DNA from 2 places in the Martelella lutilitoris genome. Region 1 is predicted to be linked to the other one. Evidence: predicted binding sites of a transcription regulator. Region 1 holds the regulator's gene; the other holds the start of a gene.

The links. Region 1 encodes PhoB, which activates phosphate uptake and scavenging genes when phosphate is short. Its sites were predicted from a motif close to TGTCATNNANCTGTCAT; they were not measured.
Region 2: a site for PhoB is predicted at 3,972-3,988, ahead of JET14_RS10915 (bifunctional 2',3'-cyclic-nucleotide 2'-phosphodiesterase/3'-nucleotidase). Genes of this name have one in related genera too.

The regions. Positions count from the first base shown of each region.
Region 1 is NZ_CP066786.1:3,762,192-3,769,495, forward strand. Features, by position in the region: gene JET14_RS17890 (hypothetical protein) at 1-381, opposite strand, end outside; gene JET14_RS17895 (hypothetical protein) at 495-1,103, opposite strand; gene JET14_RS17900 (DUF2975 domain-containing protein) at 1,177-1,728, shown strand; gene JET14_RS17905 (helix-turn-helix domain-containing protein) at 1,732-1,947, shown strand; gene JET14_RS17910 (carbohydrate kinase family protein) at 1,981-2,907, opposite strand; gene JET14_RS17915 (orotate phosphoribosyltransferase) at 2,991-3,686, opposite strand; gene phoB (phosphate regulon transcriptional regulator PhoB) at 3,943-4,626, opposite strand; gene phoU (phosphate signaling complex protein PhoU) at 4,659-5,372, opposite strand; gene pstB (phosphate ABC transporter ATP-binding protein PstB) at 5,413-6,180, opposite strand; gene pstA (phosphate ABC transporter permease PstA) at 6,216-7,304, opposite strand, start outside.
Region 2 is NZ_CP066786.1:2,300,904-2,308,207, forward strand. Features, by position in the region: gene JET14_RS10885 (alanyl-tRNA editing protein) at 1-414, shown strand, start outside; gene sseA (3-mercaptopyruvate sulfurtransferase) at 444-1,295, shown strand; gene JET14_RS10895 (GNAT family N-acetyltransferase) at 1,299-1,865, shown strand; gene JET14_RS10900 (PadR family transcriptional regulator) at 1,920-2,570, opposite strand; gene JET14_RS10905 (Lrp/AsnC family transcriptional regulator) at 2,821-3,309, shown strand; gene JET14_RS10910 (GNAT family N-acetyltransferase) at 3,287-3,877, opposite strand; gene JET14_RS10915 (bifunctional 2',3'-cyclic-nucleotide 2'-phosphodiesterase/3'-nucleotidase) at 4,055-6,043, shown strand; gene JET14_RS10920 (hypothetical protein) at 6,334-6,882, shown strand; gene JET14_RS10925 (UvrD-helicase domain-containing protein) at 6,933-7,304, shown strand, end outside.

The DNA of each region.
Region 1 (7,304 bases):
GCCGGTCTCGCGGGCTGCGGCCATCTCCTGCTGCTGGTCCCTGAGCGCCAATGCATCGGTCGGCGACAGACGCAGCACGGTCAGCTTCTGGCCGGGCTTGCGGAATTCTGCCACCGCCGCAGCCTCCTGCCCGGCATCCGCCGCCACAAGCGTGTAGTCCCGGCTGATCTCGCCGGAACCGGATTTCTGGTAAACGGTCAGAACGATCTCATTCTTCGGCAGCCGCAGCTCTTCGGGCGCCAGCACCGCAATCCTGAGGGATGCCGGATTGGCCGCGATCGGCGACGGGATCGTCGGTTTGGCGCCCGGCAGGAAATTCAAGGAGCAGGCGGAAAGAAGAACAAGACCGGAAGCAACCATGAGTTTTTTGAAATCGGGCATACTGGGCGTCACAAATATGGTTAATAATCATTCATACTATCGGCGATAGCTTAAAGCCGAGTAAAGAGACGAGCGGCCCGTTCCATGCCCGTCATTCCCCGGAGGAGCTCTCGCTACAGGCCGCCAGCCGGCCCTTTCCGGCAATCGGGCAACCGTTCGCGGCCATGGCTTTCCAGCAGCCTGCCGATTTTCGCGTCCCTCATCAGGTCGATGGGCGGCTGATCGGGTTCGAGGGTGAGCGCGACATCGACGGTCATGCCGGAAAGATCCGCGCCGCCCTCGACACAATGCGCCGTGAAAGACACCGAGAGCGCGCCCTTGCCGTCGATGCCCTCCTGCTTGTCACGCCGGATCCGGGCAAGAAGCTCCGCCATGCGCACCGCATCCTCCGGCGCGAGCACGAGATCAACCGTATCCCGCGCGCCGCCGGCCAACCGGTCCGCCGCGGCCGCGGCCGGCGTCCGGCGCGACACCCTCAGTCCCGCCTCTTCCTCCAGACGTTCCTGGCCCGGTACGTCCCAGCGCAGGGCAAGCGCCAGATCATTGTCGTCGACCGGCAGCGCCGCCGGCTTGGTCACTTCGATCACCAGCGTGGCCAGATCGGCGTCAAGCGGCGAAACGGCCTCGAGCGCGGCCGGCGCGACGCCGCCAATTGTCGAACAGGCCGCCGACACCAGCAGGCCGACGAAGCAACAGGCGCGAACAAGAAAGGATCGGAACATAATCTTTCCTCGATTGACATCAATTTCTTATTGTTTTACGATAATTTTATCTCGTAACACAAGAGGCATTCCTATGAAATCGAACAATGCGGTCGCGCTTTCCAGATTATGCGGCCAGATGAAGCTCCTGACGCGGATCATTCAGGCCGGTCTTGCGGCGGGCCTCGCCTATGCGGCCTGGGCGGCCTTTGTGCGGCCGGACCGGGTCTCGACCTGGCTTGCCGATGCGCTCGACATTGCCGTCGCCGTGACGCTGACGCCGGCAACGGGGCTGGCGCTTTTCACGCTCTTCGCGCTCTTGGCGGGGCTGCTTTTCTACGGACTGCAGACCGTCTGGTCGCTGTTCGACAGGCTCCAGCATGACAGTCCGTTTTCCCATGAGGTCGCGGCGCTTCTGCGCCGTGCGGGCCTGATCGCGCTGGCCGGGGCCGTTGCCGGCGTTGTCCTGCATCCCGTGGCAACGCTTCTGGCGACGATCGCCAACCCGCCCGGCAGCCGGGCGCTGGCGATCGGGCTCGGCAGCGATCAACTGATGCTGTTCCTGCTCGCAGGGCTGCTGTTCGTGATGGGTCACGTGATGGTGCTCGCCACCGCGATCAACGACGACTATCAGCGTTTCGTCTGACCCATGCCGATCATTGTCAATCTCGATGTCATGCTCGCCCGCCGCAAGATGCGGGCGAAGGTCCTCGCCGAACATGTCGGCATTACCGAGCAGAACATTTCGCTGCTGCGCTCGGGCAAGGTCAAGGGCGTGCGGTTTGAGACGCTGGAGAAAATCTGCGAGGCGCTCGACTGCCAGCCGGGCGACATCCTCGAGTATCAGCCGGAGGACACCGGCTGATCACCTTTCGCCAACAAAGCGGGAAACGAGACGTCAGAGCCCGATTTCATGCGCGTAGGGCGGATTTGCGCCGGCGCGGGAGACGGTGACGGCGGCGGCCCTGGCGCCGAGCGCCAGCGCCTCGGCGATCGCCTCGGGCGCAAGCGTGCGGATCTGCTCCTTGGTCAGGAGACCGGCGATATCAAGCGAGGCCAGAATACCGGCATCGAACGTGTCACCCGCCCCGACGGTATCGACCACCGCGACCTTCTCGCTCGGCACCGCGACCTTGTGCTCTCCGGTGTAACCGATCGCGCCGTCCGCGCCGCAGGTGATCACGACAAGGCTCGCCCCGGCCGCAATCCAGTGACGCGCCTTGTCGTCAAGCGAGCCCTCAAGGTCGAACCAGTCGAGATCCTCGTCGGAGAACTTGACGATATCCGACTTTGCCGCCATCCGTTCGATCCGCGCCCGGTGGCTGTCGGGATCGGTGATGAAGGTCGGGCGGATATTGGGGTCGAGCGAGATCACGCGCTTGTCCGCTTCGCGCATCAGGAGCGCCTCATAGGTGGAGCCGCAGGGCTCGGGGATGAGGCTGATCGCGCCGAAGTGCATCGCCGAACAATCAGCGCCGATCTCGGGCAGATCGTCCTCGGTGATCATCCGCCCCGCCGTGTTCTCGTCGTAGAAAGCGTAACTTGCCGAGCCGTTGACCAGCTTGACGAAGGCGAGCGTCGTCGGGCGGTCGGAAATGGCGACATAACTGTGATCGACCTTCGACGCATCAAGCTTTTCGCGGATGATATCGCCCATCAGGTCGGACGAAATGCCGGAGAAAAAGCCCGTCTTGCGTCCGAGCCGCGCAAGCGCGACCGCCGTGTTGCAGACCGCGCCGCCCGCGTAAGGGGCAAAGGCAGGCTCGCCCCTGTCCGTCTCGCGCGGCAGCATGTCGATCAGGGCTTCCCCGCAGCATAAAATCATTCATCTTCTCCCAATTTCTGTAAGGCGTCCGTGCGCCGGGTCGCGGCAGTTCGCCCGCCAACCGAGGCGGGCGTCCCCTCCCCTCAGACGATCAGTTCCTCAAGCCCGCCGCGCGCCCGCGACCAGTCCATCGGATGGTCGAGGAAGGCGCCGACGGCATCGAGGGTCGCCTGATCGGCGAGCCCGTCCTTGCGCGCCACAGCAAGCACGTCCTTCCAGGTGGCGATATAATGAAGGGCAACGCCGCCTTCGCGGAAACGTCTCTCCGCCTCGCCGAAAATCCCATAATAGAACAATGCCATGCCGTGTTCCACCACGCCGCCGGCTGCGCGGATGGCATTGATGAAGTTGAACATGGAACCGCCGGCCGTCGTCAGGTCCTCGATCACCAGAACCCGTGCGCCCTTCGGCAGGTGGCCTTCGATCTGCGCGTTCTTGCCGTAGCCCTTCGGCTTCTTGCGCACATAGATCATCGGCAGTTCCAGCCGGTCGGCCAGGAAGGCGGCGAAGGGAATGCCGGCCGTCTCGCCGCCCGCCACGCAATCGAATTTCTCGAAGCCCGCATCGGCAAGCACCCGGGCGGCGGCAAAGTCCATCAGCGTGGAGCGGATGCGCGGATAGGAAATCAGCTGCCGGCAGTCGATATAGACGGGGCTGACCAGGCCGGAGGCAAGCTTGTAGGGCTCGTCCGGCGAAAAGTGAACGGCGCCGATTTCCCACAGCATGCGCGCCATCAGATCGCCCATCACCGCGGGCTCCGCGAAACTTGCTCTGCTCATCTCAACAATCCTCTTGTGCTGCGGCTTTTCGGGATGCGGGGAGGCGGCATCCCTGAAAAGCCCTCTTGCCGGCGCGAAACTCCGCTGACGGCCGCCCGATGTCCAATTGGACAATCGGGCGTGAAAAATCAATCGCCGCAGGGCTGTTTCAACAGAGCCGAACGGCTGACCGGGACAGCATAGCGCAACCGGTTACGCCCGCAATGACGGATATTAAATCGTTTAGAAAATCTTTTCGGCTGTTTCGTTGACGCAGCTAGACTTCCATCGAATAGCCCGCGCCGCGCACGGTGCGGATCACATCCGGCATTTGCGAGAAATTGAGCGCCTTCCTCAGTCGACCGACATGCACGTCGACGGTACGCTCGTCCACATAGATGTCATGGCCCCATACGCCGTCGAGCAGTTGCGCGCGTGAAAACACCCGGCCGGGCGATGTCATCAGGAATTCGAGAAGCCTGAACTCGGTCGGGCCGAGGCGGACTTCGCGCGCCTTGCGGTGCACCCGGTGGGTCTCGCGGTCAAGTTCGATATCGCCGCATTTCAGCACGCTGGAGAGCACTTCCGGGCGCGCGCGCCTCAAGATGGCCTTCACCCGCGCCATCAGCTCCGGAGTGGAGAACGGCTTGACGACATAATCATCGGCGCCGATCGCCAGGCCCCGCACCCGCTCGCTCTCCTCGCCGCGCGCCGTCAGCATGATGATCGGCAGGCGTTCGGTCTCCGGCCGCATTCTCAGGCGGCGGCAAAGCTCGATGCCGGAAACGCCGGGCAGCATCCAGTCGAGCAGAAGCAGGTCGGGCACCCGCTCCTGTAGCCGGATTTCGGCCTCGTCGCCGCGCATGATGGTTTCGACCTCATACCCCTCGGATTCGAGATTGTAACGCAGCAGAACGCTGAGCGCTTCCTCGTCTTCAACAACTGCGATTTTCGGAACCATAGGACGTATGTCTCCCTTGTCTCAAACGGCTTCTAAAGATCATCGGAACCGACGGCCGGGGAATTGTCGTCCTTCGGACGCTCTCCCTGCGGCTGGGAGCCGGTGGCGATGTAGTAGATCATTTCTGCGATATTGGTGGCGTGGTCGCCGATGCGCTCGATATTCTTGGCGCAGAACAGAAGATGGGTGCACGAGGTGATGTTGCGCGGATCCTCCATCATGTAGGTCAGGAGCTCGCGAAACAGCGAGGTGTAGATCGCGTCGATCTCGTCGTCGCGCTCGCGGATGGAGCTCGCCTTGTCGGCCTGGCGCGATGTGTAGGCGTCGAGCACTTCCTTCAATTGCAGGAGCGCCAGTTCCGACAGATGCTCAATGCCGTGGGCAAGTTTGCGCGGCACCCCGGAGCCCTGCACCGAGATCACGCGTTTGGCGGTGTTCTTGGCCATGTCGCCGACGCGCTCGAGATCGGAGGCGATACGGATAGCGCCCATGATTTCGCGCAGGTCCGCTGCCACCGGCTGGCGCCTTGCGATGATGACGACCGCCTTTTCGCCGATCTCGCGCTCCGCCTCGTCCAGCACAAGATCGTCCTTGATCACCTTTTCGGCAAGCTCGGTATCGGTGTTGACGAGTGCCGAAACCGACTCGCTTACCATCTCCTCCGCCAGGCCGCCCATTTCGGAAATGCGGCGCTGGAGATATTTCAGCTCGTCATCGAATGCCGTCAGAATATGCGAGGGAGCCATGTCTGTTCCTTCCTTGGCGTGAGCGTGCGGCAACCGCCCCTCAGCCGAAACGTCCCATGATGTAATCCTGGGTGCGTTGGTCCGCGGGATTGGTGAAAATTGTGTCGGTGTCATTCTCCTCGACCATATGGCCGAGATGGAACATGGCCGTGCGTTCGGAAACGCGCGCGGCCTGCTGCATGGAATGGGTCACCATCACGATCGTGTAGTTCTCTTTCAGCTCCGAGATCAATTCCTCGACGCGTGCGGTCGCGATCGGATCGAGCGCCGAGCAGGGCTCATCCATGAGGATCACCTCGGGATTGACGGCAATGGCGCGGGCGATGCACAGCCGCTGCTGCTGGCCGCCGGAAAGGCTGGTGCCCGGCTCGTGAAGCCGGTCCTTCACCTCGTTGAACAGGCCCGCCTTGATCAGGCTGGTCTCGACGATCTGGTCGAATTCGCCGCGATGGCGGGCCAGCCCGTGGATGCGCGGCCCGTAGGCGACATTCTCGTAGATCGACTTCGGGAAAGGATTGGGGTTCTGGAACACCATGCCGACGCGCGCCCTGAGCTCCACCACATCGATCCCCGAGGCGTAGATGTCCTCCCCGTCAAGCGTGATCGTACCGGTGACGCGGCAATTGTCGATCGTGTCGTTCATGCGGTTGAGCGTGCGCAGGAAGGTCGACTTGCCGCAGCCCGACGGACCGATCAGCGCGGTGACCGCGTTTTCGCGGATATTCAGGCTGACATCGAACAGCGCGCGCTTCTGTCCGTAATAGACGGATACCGCCTGGCCGGCCATCTTGTAGGTCATGTTGCTCATTGTCTGTTTCCAAGTCTTTTCGCGTTCGCCATGGCCTATCTGCGTCGCTCGAAACGGCGCCTCAGGATGACGGCCGTGATGTTCATGAGGATGAGGAACGCCAGAAGCACGATGATGGCGGCGGAGGTGCGTTCGACGAAGGCCCGCTCAGCCTCTCCCGCCCACATGTAGATCTGAACCGGAAGCGCCGTTGCCGGATCAAGCGGGCTTGCCGGATAATCGGCGACGAAGGCGACCATGCCGATCAGGAGCAGCGGCGCGGTTTCGCCGAGCGCCTGCGCGAGGCCGATGATCGTTCCCGTCAGGATGCCGGGCATGGCCTGCGGCAGGACGTGGTGGAACACCGCCTGCATCTTCGAAGCCCCGACGCCGAGCGCCGCCGAACGGATGGAGGACGGCACGGCCTGCAGCGCCGCGCGGGTGGCGATGATGATCGTCGGCAGCGTCATCAGTGTCAGCACCAGCCCGCCGACGAGCGAGGCAGAGCGCGGCAGGCCCAGAAGCCCGATGAACACGGCAAGGCCCAGAAGGCCGAAAATGATCGAGGGAACGGCCGCCAGATTGTTGATGTTGATCTCGATGATATCCGTGAACCGGTTCTTCGGCGCGAATTCTTCCAGATAGATCGCCGAGGCGACGCCGATCGGCAAGGCCAGAAGCAGAACCACGCCCATCATGTAGAGCGTGCCGACAAAGGCGACGCCGATGCCAGCCGATTCCGGGCGGCTCGATGCGCCGTGAGTGAAGAAGCCGGTGTTGAAGGACTTTTGCATCAGGCCGAGCGCTTCAAGCCTTTCCAGCCACTCAAGCTGGCGATCGGAGACGCGCCGGCTCGTCTCCGGCACGGTCAGGTCGATCTGCCCCTTGTAGGCCGAATCGATGTCGGCCGACGCCAGAAGCCGCACATTGACCGTCTCGCCGATCACCGAGGGGTCCTTCAGCACGACATCGCGCAGTTCCACCCGGCTCGAGCGCGAGATCATCCGCATCGCCGCGCGCATTTCGGGGCCGTTTGCCGGGCTGATTTCCAGCGTTTCGGCGAGCGCCGCCTCGACCAGTTCGGGATAGTCAGCCGTCAGCAGCAGACGGGGATCGTCTTCCCGCGCGCCCTCGGGATCGATGAC
Region 2 (7,304 bases), 1.5 Mb from region 1:
ATGCACACCGCCTGTCACCTTCTCTCGGTCGTCTGTCCCTTTCCGATCACCGGCGCAGCCGTCGGCGAGGACGAATCGCGCGTCGATTTCGACATGAGCGAGACCGTCGACAAGCAGGCGGTGACCGAAGCGATGATGAGGCTCGTCGATGAGAATCATCCGGTCTACGTGCAGTGGATCAGCGACGAAGAGCTTGTCGCCAGTCCCGAAATCGTCAAATCGAAGAATGTCCGCCCGCCCATGGGCATGGGACGGATTTCGCTTGTGTGCATCGGCGAGGGTTCGTCGGTTGACAGCCAGCCCTGCGGCGGTACCCATGTGGCCTCGACGGGAGAGGTCGGCGCCATCCACATCGGCAAGATCGAAAAGAAGGGCCGCGAGAACCGTCGCTTCCGCATCCGCTTCGGCGCGTGAGCCCATATTGTTTCAAGGAGTATGATCGAATGAGTGCTGAAAGCCGGTTTGTCGTTTCGCCGGATTGGGTGACCGAGCGCCTGAACAGGCCCGGATTTTCCGTCATCGACGCCTCCTGGTATCTGCCCGCCCACAACCGCGACGGCAAGGCCGAATACGCCGAGGGTCATATTCCCGGCGCCGTCTTCTTCGATCACGACGAAATCGCTGACACCACGACGGGCCTGCCGCACTCCCTGCCCGCGCCGGAATTCTTCGCCGCCGAAATGGGAAAGCGCGGCATCAGCGAACGCCATACCGTCGTCGTCTATGACGGGCCCGGCTTCTTCTCCGCGCCGCGCCTGTGGTGGCTGCTGCGGGTCATGGGCGCAAGCGACGTCTATGTGCTGAACGGCGGCTTTGATGGCTGGAAGGCGAAAGGTCACCCGGTCGAAACCGGACTGCCGGAGCCGCAGCCAGCGACCTTCACGCCGCGCCTTGCCGCCGAAAGGATCACGTCGTTTTCCGCAATGCGCGATATCGTCGCTTCCGGCAGCCGCCAGATCGCCGATGCGCGCGGCCCCGGCCGGTTTGCCGCCGAAGACCCCGAACCCCGGCCGGGCATGCGCGCGGGCCATATGCCCGGCGCGAAAAACCTGCCCGCCGCCGCCTTTTCGAAGGACGGCCGGTTTCTCGCCAATGACGAGTTGAAGGCGCTTTTCGATGATGCCGGGATCGATCTTGATCGCCCGGTGGTGACCAGTTGCGGCTCCGGCGTGACGGCGGCGATCATCACGCTGGCGCTTGAAAGCCTCGGCCACGAGGACAACAGTCTCTATGACGGCTCCTGGTCGGAATGGGGTGGTCGCGACGACACCGCCATTGTTACCGGAAAGGCATAAGGCATGAGCAAGAGCAAGGCGCAGAAGCCGATCCGGATCCATGTCACGGAGCTGGAGATGACGGCCCCGCCGAAAACGCATATGATCGCGCCCTCCAACCTGCATATCGCGCTGATGCGTGTGCCGGAAATTCCGCTTCCCTTCTACCGCTTCCTGTATCGCCAGGTCGGCACGCGCTGGGAATGGGTGGACCGGGTGCGGATGGACGACGACGAGCTTTCGGCCAACATCCACAATCAGCGCACCACGATCACGGTCTTCTATCTCGAGGGCGCGCCTGCCGGTTTCTACGAATATCAGCAGCAGGATGACGGGGTTACGGAACTCGTTCATTTCGGCCTGTTCGAGCGCGCGCTCGGCCTCGGCGTCGGCAAGTGGTTCCTGCTGCAAGGGCTGAAGGCGATGTGGGCCGACAAGCCGGAAAAGATCATCACCGCAACCAACAGCCTCGACCATCCGCGCGCCCTGCAGCTTTACCAGCAGTTCGGCTTCTCCCCGGTCGCCACGTACGAAAGCGAGATCACCCCGCTTTCGGATGCCGAACTGCTCGCCTTCGCCAGGAAGCTCTGAACCAATACAAGCCACCCGCCGCGAGAGTGAGACCGCAGCGGGTGGATATTGTTTTTACGCGTCGGGCGTTTCGTCCGATGGCATCGCCGTGCCGGCGTCCTCGATACGCTCGGCCATCGCCAGAAGTTCCGCGACAATCGCGCTCGCGGCGCCGGCATCGCGTTCAAGGCGCCGGTCAATCACCTCGCGCAGGTTCAGGAAGGCCGCCTCGACGCTGCGCGGCAGGTTGTCGCCGCCGCGGGCGCGCTCGCGTTTGCGCTCGCGTGCGCCAAGGCGTTCAGCGACCGCCTTCAGCGCCTTCACCGCCATTTCGGCTTCCGGCGCTTCAGCTTCGAGATAGGCCCGGCCTGCTTCCGTGATCGCATAGGACTTCTTGTTGCCGTCGGCCGAGACCGCGACATAGCCGCCGTCCTCGAGAAAGGAGAGCGTCGGATAGATCACGCCGGGGCTCGGCGAATAGAAGCCCCCGCTCAGTTCCTCGATCGCCTTGATGATATCGTAGCCGTGACGCGGTTCGTCGGCGATCAGCTGCAGCACGAGAAAGCGGATGCGACCCTGGCCGAGAAATCGGCCGATCCGGCCGCCGCCATCCTCCCCGCCGAAACCGTGACCGCCGCCGCGGCCCCCGCGTCCCGCTCCGTGGTCGGGCCCGCGCCCCATGGCAAAGCGCATGGCGTGGCCGTGCTGATGAAAATGAGAATGCATGAGGGAACCCTTTCCGATATTATTTCGATATATCTAAATATAGATCGGAGTCGCAAAACCGCAAGAATTTCGTTATATCGAAAACATATTTTTAGCCGATCAGATCAAGACCACCAGCGGAAAGCCTGCCGGCCGCAGGTTCCGGGCAATCCGGCCTGAGTAGGATTTCCTTGCGGATAACGGCTTGTCTCACCGCCAAATCAGACTATTATTCGAACAAGAACAACAAAATTCGCAGGGAGTTCGAAAATTGGACCTGGATGATATCGATCGTGCGATCCTGAAGACGCTTCAGAACAATGGCCGCATCACCAATGCCGAGCTGGCCGAGACCGTGGGCCTGTCGCCCTCGGCCTGTTCGCGGCGGCTTGATCTTCTGGAAAAAAGCGGCGTGATCGCGGGCTATACCGCCAGGATCTCCCCCGATGCGCTTGGATACAAGATGACGGCGCTGGTCCATATCTCGCTTTCCGGCCAGTTCGCCCGCACGCTTGCCGAATTCGAGGAGGCCGTCAGGCGCTGCCCGAACATCATTGTCTGCTACATGGTCTCGGGCCAGTACGACTATATCCTGCGCGTGGCGGCAAAGGACCTGAAGGATTACGAGCGCATCCACCGCGACTGGCTCTCGGCGCTGCCCCATGTGGTGCAGATCAATTCCTCATTCGCGCTCCGTCCCATCATCGAACGTCTCAACGTCGATGTCGACGAGGCGTTCACCGCGCCAACGGCTTCTTGATCATCAGCAGCCAGTCGTCACCGTCGGCATGCCAGTCGGGCGCCGTCACCAGGGCCTGCCGCGCCCTTTCCTCAAAACCGAGGCGTTCATAGAACCGCCTGGCAGGCGCGTTGGCATCCGAGACGATCAGGCTGATATCGCTGTCTCCAGAGATACGATCCGCCTTGTCGAGGAGAAAGGAGCCGAGTCCGCGCCCCCGATATTCCGCATAGGCCGCCAGAACATGAATGTGGAAGGTGCCCTCGGCCTGACGTTTCAGATCGCGGAGCGGCGTCACCACGGGATGATCGATCTCGCAGCCATAGCCCGGCGCCTGGCCCTCGAGCGGGTAGGCAAGCATCAGCGCGGCGACGTCCGAACCGAGCGTGGCGACCGTGCCATTGGTCCAGGAAATCGCCCCTTCATCCCGCGCGGCAAGCGTGCGGCCGACCTGCCACGGATCGTCCCGCCCGCCCTCAAGCTGGCCCCAGCACCACAGCGGCAGGCGATGACCGGCGATATTGATCAGCCGCACCATGTCCGGCACATCCTCGCGGGCCGCATTTCGGATCGTGAAACTGGTTACCAAACTTCCCTCCCGTATTGACGGCCGGCACGCCCTCCACATAGCGTACCATGATCGTTTCAAAATCGACCCAAGGTTGGTGCTTAATCCCGCCGGATGTCAACCGCCTGTCACATGACGGTGCGAAGCGATGATGGCGTTCCATAAATTTCCGCGCAAGCGATGAACCCCGGAGCTCTCATGTCCACGACCCTTCTCTTGCCATCGATCTCGCGCCGCGCCCTTCTGAAGGGCATGACGGCCGCCTCCGCGCTGATCGCGCTCCACCCTTTCGCCGCCAATGCGGCAGAAAACCAGGCGCATCTTCGGCTGATGGAAACCACGGACATCCACGTCAACGTGTTTCCCTACGACTACTATGCCGACAGGCCCAACGACACGATGGGACTGGCGCGCACCGCCTCGATCATCGATGCGATCCGCGCCGAATCGGCCAATTCCATGCTGATCGACAATGGCGACTTCCTCCAGGGCAACCCGATGGGCGACTATATCGCCTATGAGCGGGGCATGAACGAGGGCGACGTCCATCCGGTGATCAAGGCGATGAACGTGCTTGGCTATGATGTCGGCACGCTCGGCAATCACGAGTTCAACTACGGCCTCGACTTCATGTTCAAGGTCGTCGGCGGCGCGAACTTCCCCTTCGTCTGCGCCAATCTGACCAAGGGGCAGCTTGCCAGCGACCCGCGCAATGACGACCTGATGTTCAAGCCCTTTCTGATCAAGGAGAAGATGATCACCGACGGCGCCGGCAACACAAGCCCGGTGAAAATCGGCTTCATCGGCTTCGTGCCGCCGCAGATCATGGTTTGGGACGAGAAGAACCTTTCCGGCAAGGCCAATACCCGCGACATCGTCGAAGCGGCCCAAGCCTGGATACCGGTGATGAAGGAAGAGGGAGCGGATATCGTCATCGCGCTTTCCCATTCCGGCATCGACGGAACCGGCCCTTCCGAACTGATGGAAAACGCCTCGCTCTATCTTGCCGGCGTTGACGGTATCGATGCGGTCTTCACCGGCCACCAGCATCTGGTCTTCCCCGGCCCGACCGATTTTCAGGGCATTGCCGGCGTCGACCCTCAAAAGGGCACGCTGCAGGGCAAGCCCGCCGCCATGGCCGGCTTCTGGGGTTCGCATATGGGCCTGATCGACCTGCTTCTGGAAAAGGACGGCAATAGCTGGAAGATCGTCGACTTCACCACCGAGGCGCGGCCGATCTATCACCGCACCGAGGACCGCAAGGTCGTCGCCGATGTCGCCTCCGACACCGCCGTCGTCGCCGCCGCCAAGGCCGATCACGAGGCGACGCTCGAATATGTCCGCACGCCCGTCGGCAAGACCTCGGCGCCGCTGCAGTCCTATTTCGCGCTCGTTGCCGATGATCCCTCCGTCCAGATCGTCTCCAGGGCGCAGACGTGGTATACGAAGGAGATGCTGAAGGACAGCGAATACAAGGACTTCCCCGTCCTGTCCGCGGCAGCGCCCTTCAAGGCCGGCGGTCGCGGCGGTCCGGACTATTATACGGAAGTGCCGGCGGGCGACATCGCCATCAAGAACGTCGCCGACCTCTACCTCTACCCGAACACCACCCGCGCCGTGCTGATCAATGGCGCGCAGGTGCGCGAGTGGCTGGAAATGTCGGCGGGCATGTTCAACCAGGTGGAACCGGGCGCCACGGATGCCGCCCTGCTGAACCCGGATTTCCCGTCCTACAATTTCGACATCATCGATGGCGTTTCCTACAAGATCGACATCGCGAAGCCGGCGCGCTACGCCAAGGACGGCAGCCTCGCCAATCCCGACAGCCACCGCATCATCGACCTTTCCTTTGACGGCAAGCCGATCGATCCGGAGCAGAAATTCATCGTCGCCACCAATAATTACCGCGCCGGCGGCGGCGGCAATTTCCCGGACATCAATGGCGACGTCATCGTCTTCGTCGGCCCGGACACCAACCGCGACGTCATCGTCCGCTACATCGTCGATCAGGGCACGATCAATCCGTCCGCCGACTTCAACTGGACCTTCGCCCCCATGCCCGGCACCACCGCCACCTTCGAAACCGGCCCGCGCGCCAAGGCCTATATCGACGACGTGAAGGGCGCCAAAATCGAAACCGCCGGCGACGGCGAGAACGGCTTTGCGCTTTATCGGGTGGTTCTGTGATCGTTTGATTTTTTGGCAAAGCGGAATAGCAGAGGCCGGCCTGAGGGCTGGCCTTTGTTTTGTCTCCCGATTCCGACTCGGTGTCATCGTCGGTCTTGTTACACGGAAGGCGCAAAGAGGAGTCACCGTTCTCGTCTGGCAGAAAGACGTACGAAGGGCGGGCAGCGATCTTTTGCGGCAGATTCTATGCACGACCAAGTTGGGGCCGGTTGCGGACTGGCGGACTCGAAGCGTCTATAGTAGAAAAACTGCTATTCATTGAGTTGCGTCAATACAAGGATCGGAAGGATATGGCGTATGACGAAGGGGAGCATGTCAAAGAAGTATTCGCCTATTTCGGTCGGGAATATTACGAAGCGGGCGTGTTAGAAACGGGACTAGCGATTGCTCTCATGCAGATTAATTTCCTGTGCCGCGTCCACGATCAATATTCGGCTGATCGGGGAAAATCCTTTGATCGGACACAGTACGAAGCTGAATTCGATCGGTTTATGCAGAACCAACACGCACAGACATTAGGCAATCTCATCAAGCGCGTTTCGGCATTGCCCGAGCTCAGTGATATCCTAAAAGAAAGGCTTAGGGACGCTAAGAAGCGCAGGGATTTTCTGGGCCATCACTACTTTAGGGAAAGGGCAGTCGAGTTCAGCAATCGCGCCGGCCGCGACAAGATGATAGCGGAACTTCACAATGACGGTGATATATTTGAAGCGATCGATCGTGATCTTTACGCTGAATTGGCACCAATCCGTGAGAAGCTTGGAATGGCCGGTGAAAAGTTCAAAAAGTATCTCGCGCAGTTTTATGCTACACATGGCGTGGGGCCTTTGACCGACTAACCGTTGCAGTCAATGTGTGCACAAGAATCTTTTTTTTTGGGGGGGGTGAAATGGCTTGGTCTGAGGGGTTAGCACTAGGAAGTCCTGCCTATCAAATTGCAGCGTCAAATAATCTCCGTGTGCGCGTTGTGGCAGGTCCCGGCACGGGTAAATCGTTCGCGATGAAACGTCGGGTGGCACGGCTCTTGGAACAAGGAATCCCGCCAGCGTCAATCCTGCCGGTTACGTTTACTCGTGTCGCCGCAGAAGACCTCCATCGTGAGTTAATCAGTATGGACGTGGTAGGTAGCGACAGATTGACGGGCGTTACACTCCATAGTCTTGCCATGCGGATGCTGATGCGAAATCACGTGCTAGGCGCAACTGGCAGAGTGCCACGGCCACTCAACGACTTTGAACTGGAACCGCTCATTTGCGACTTG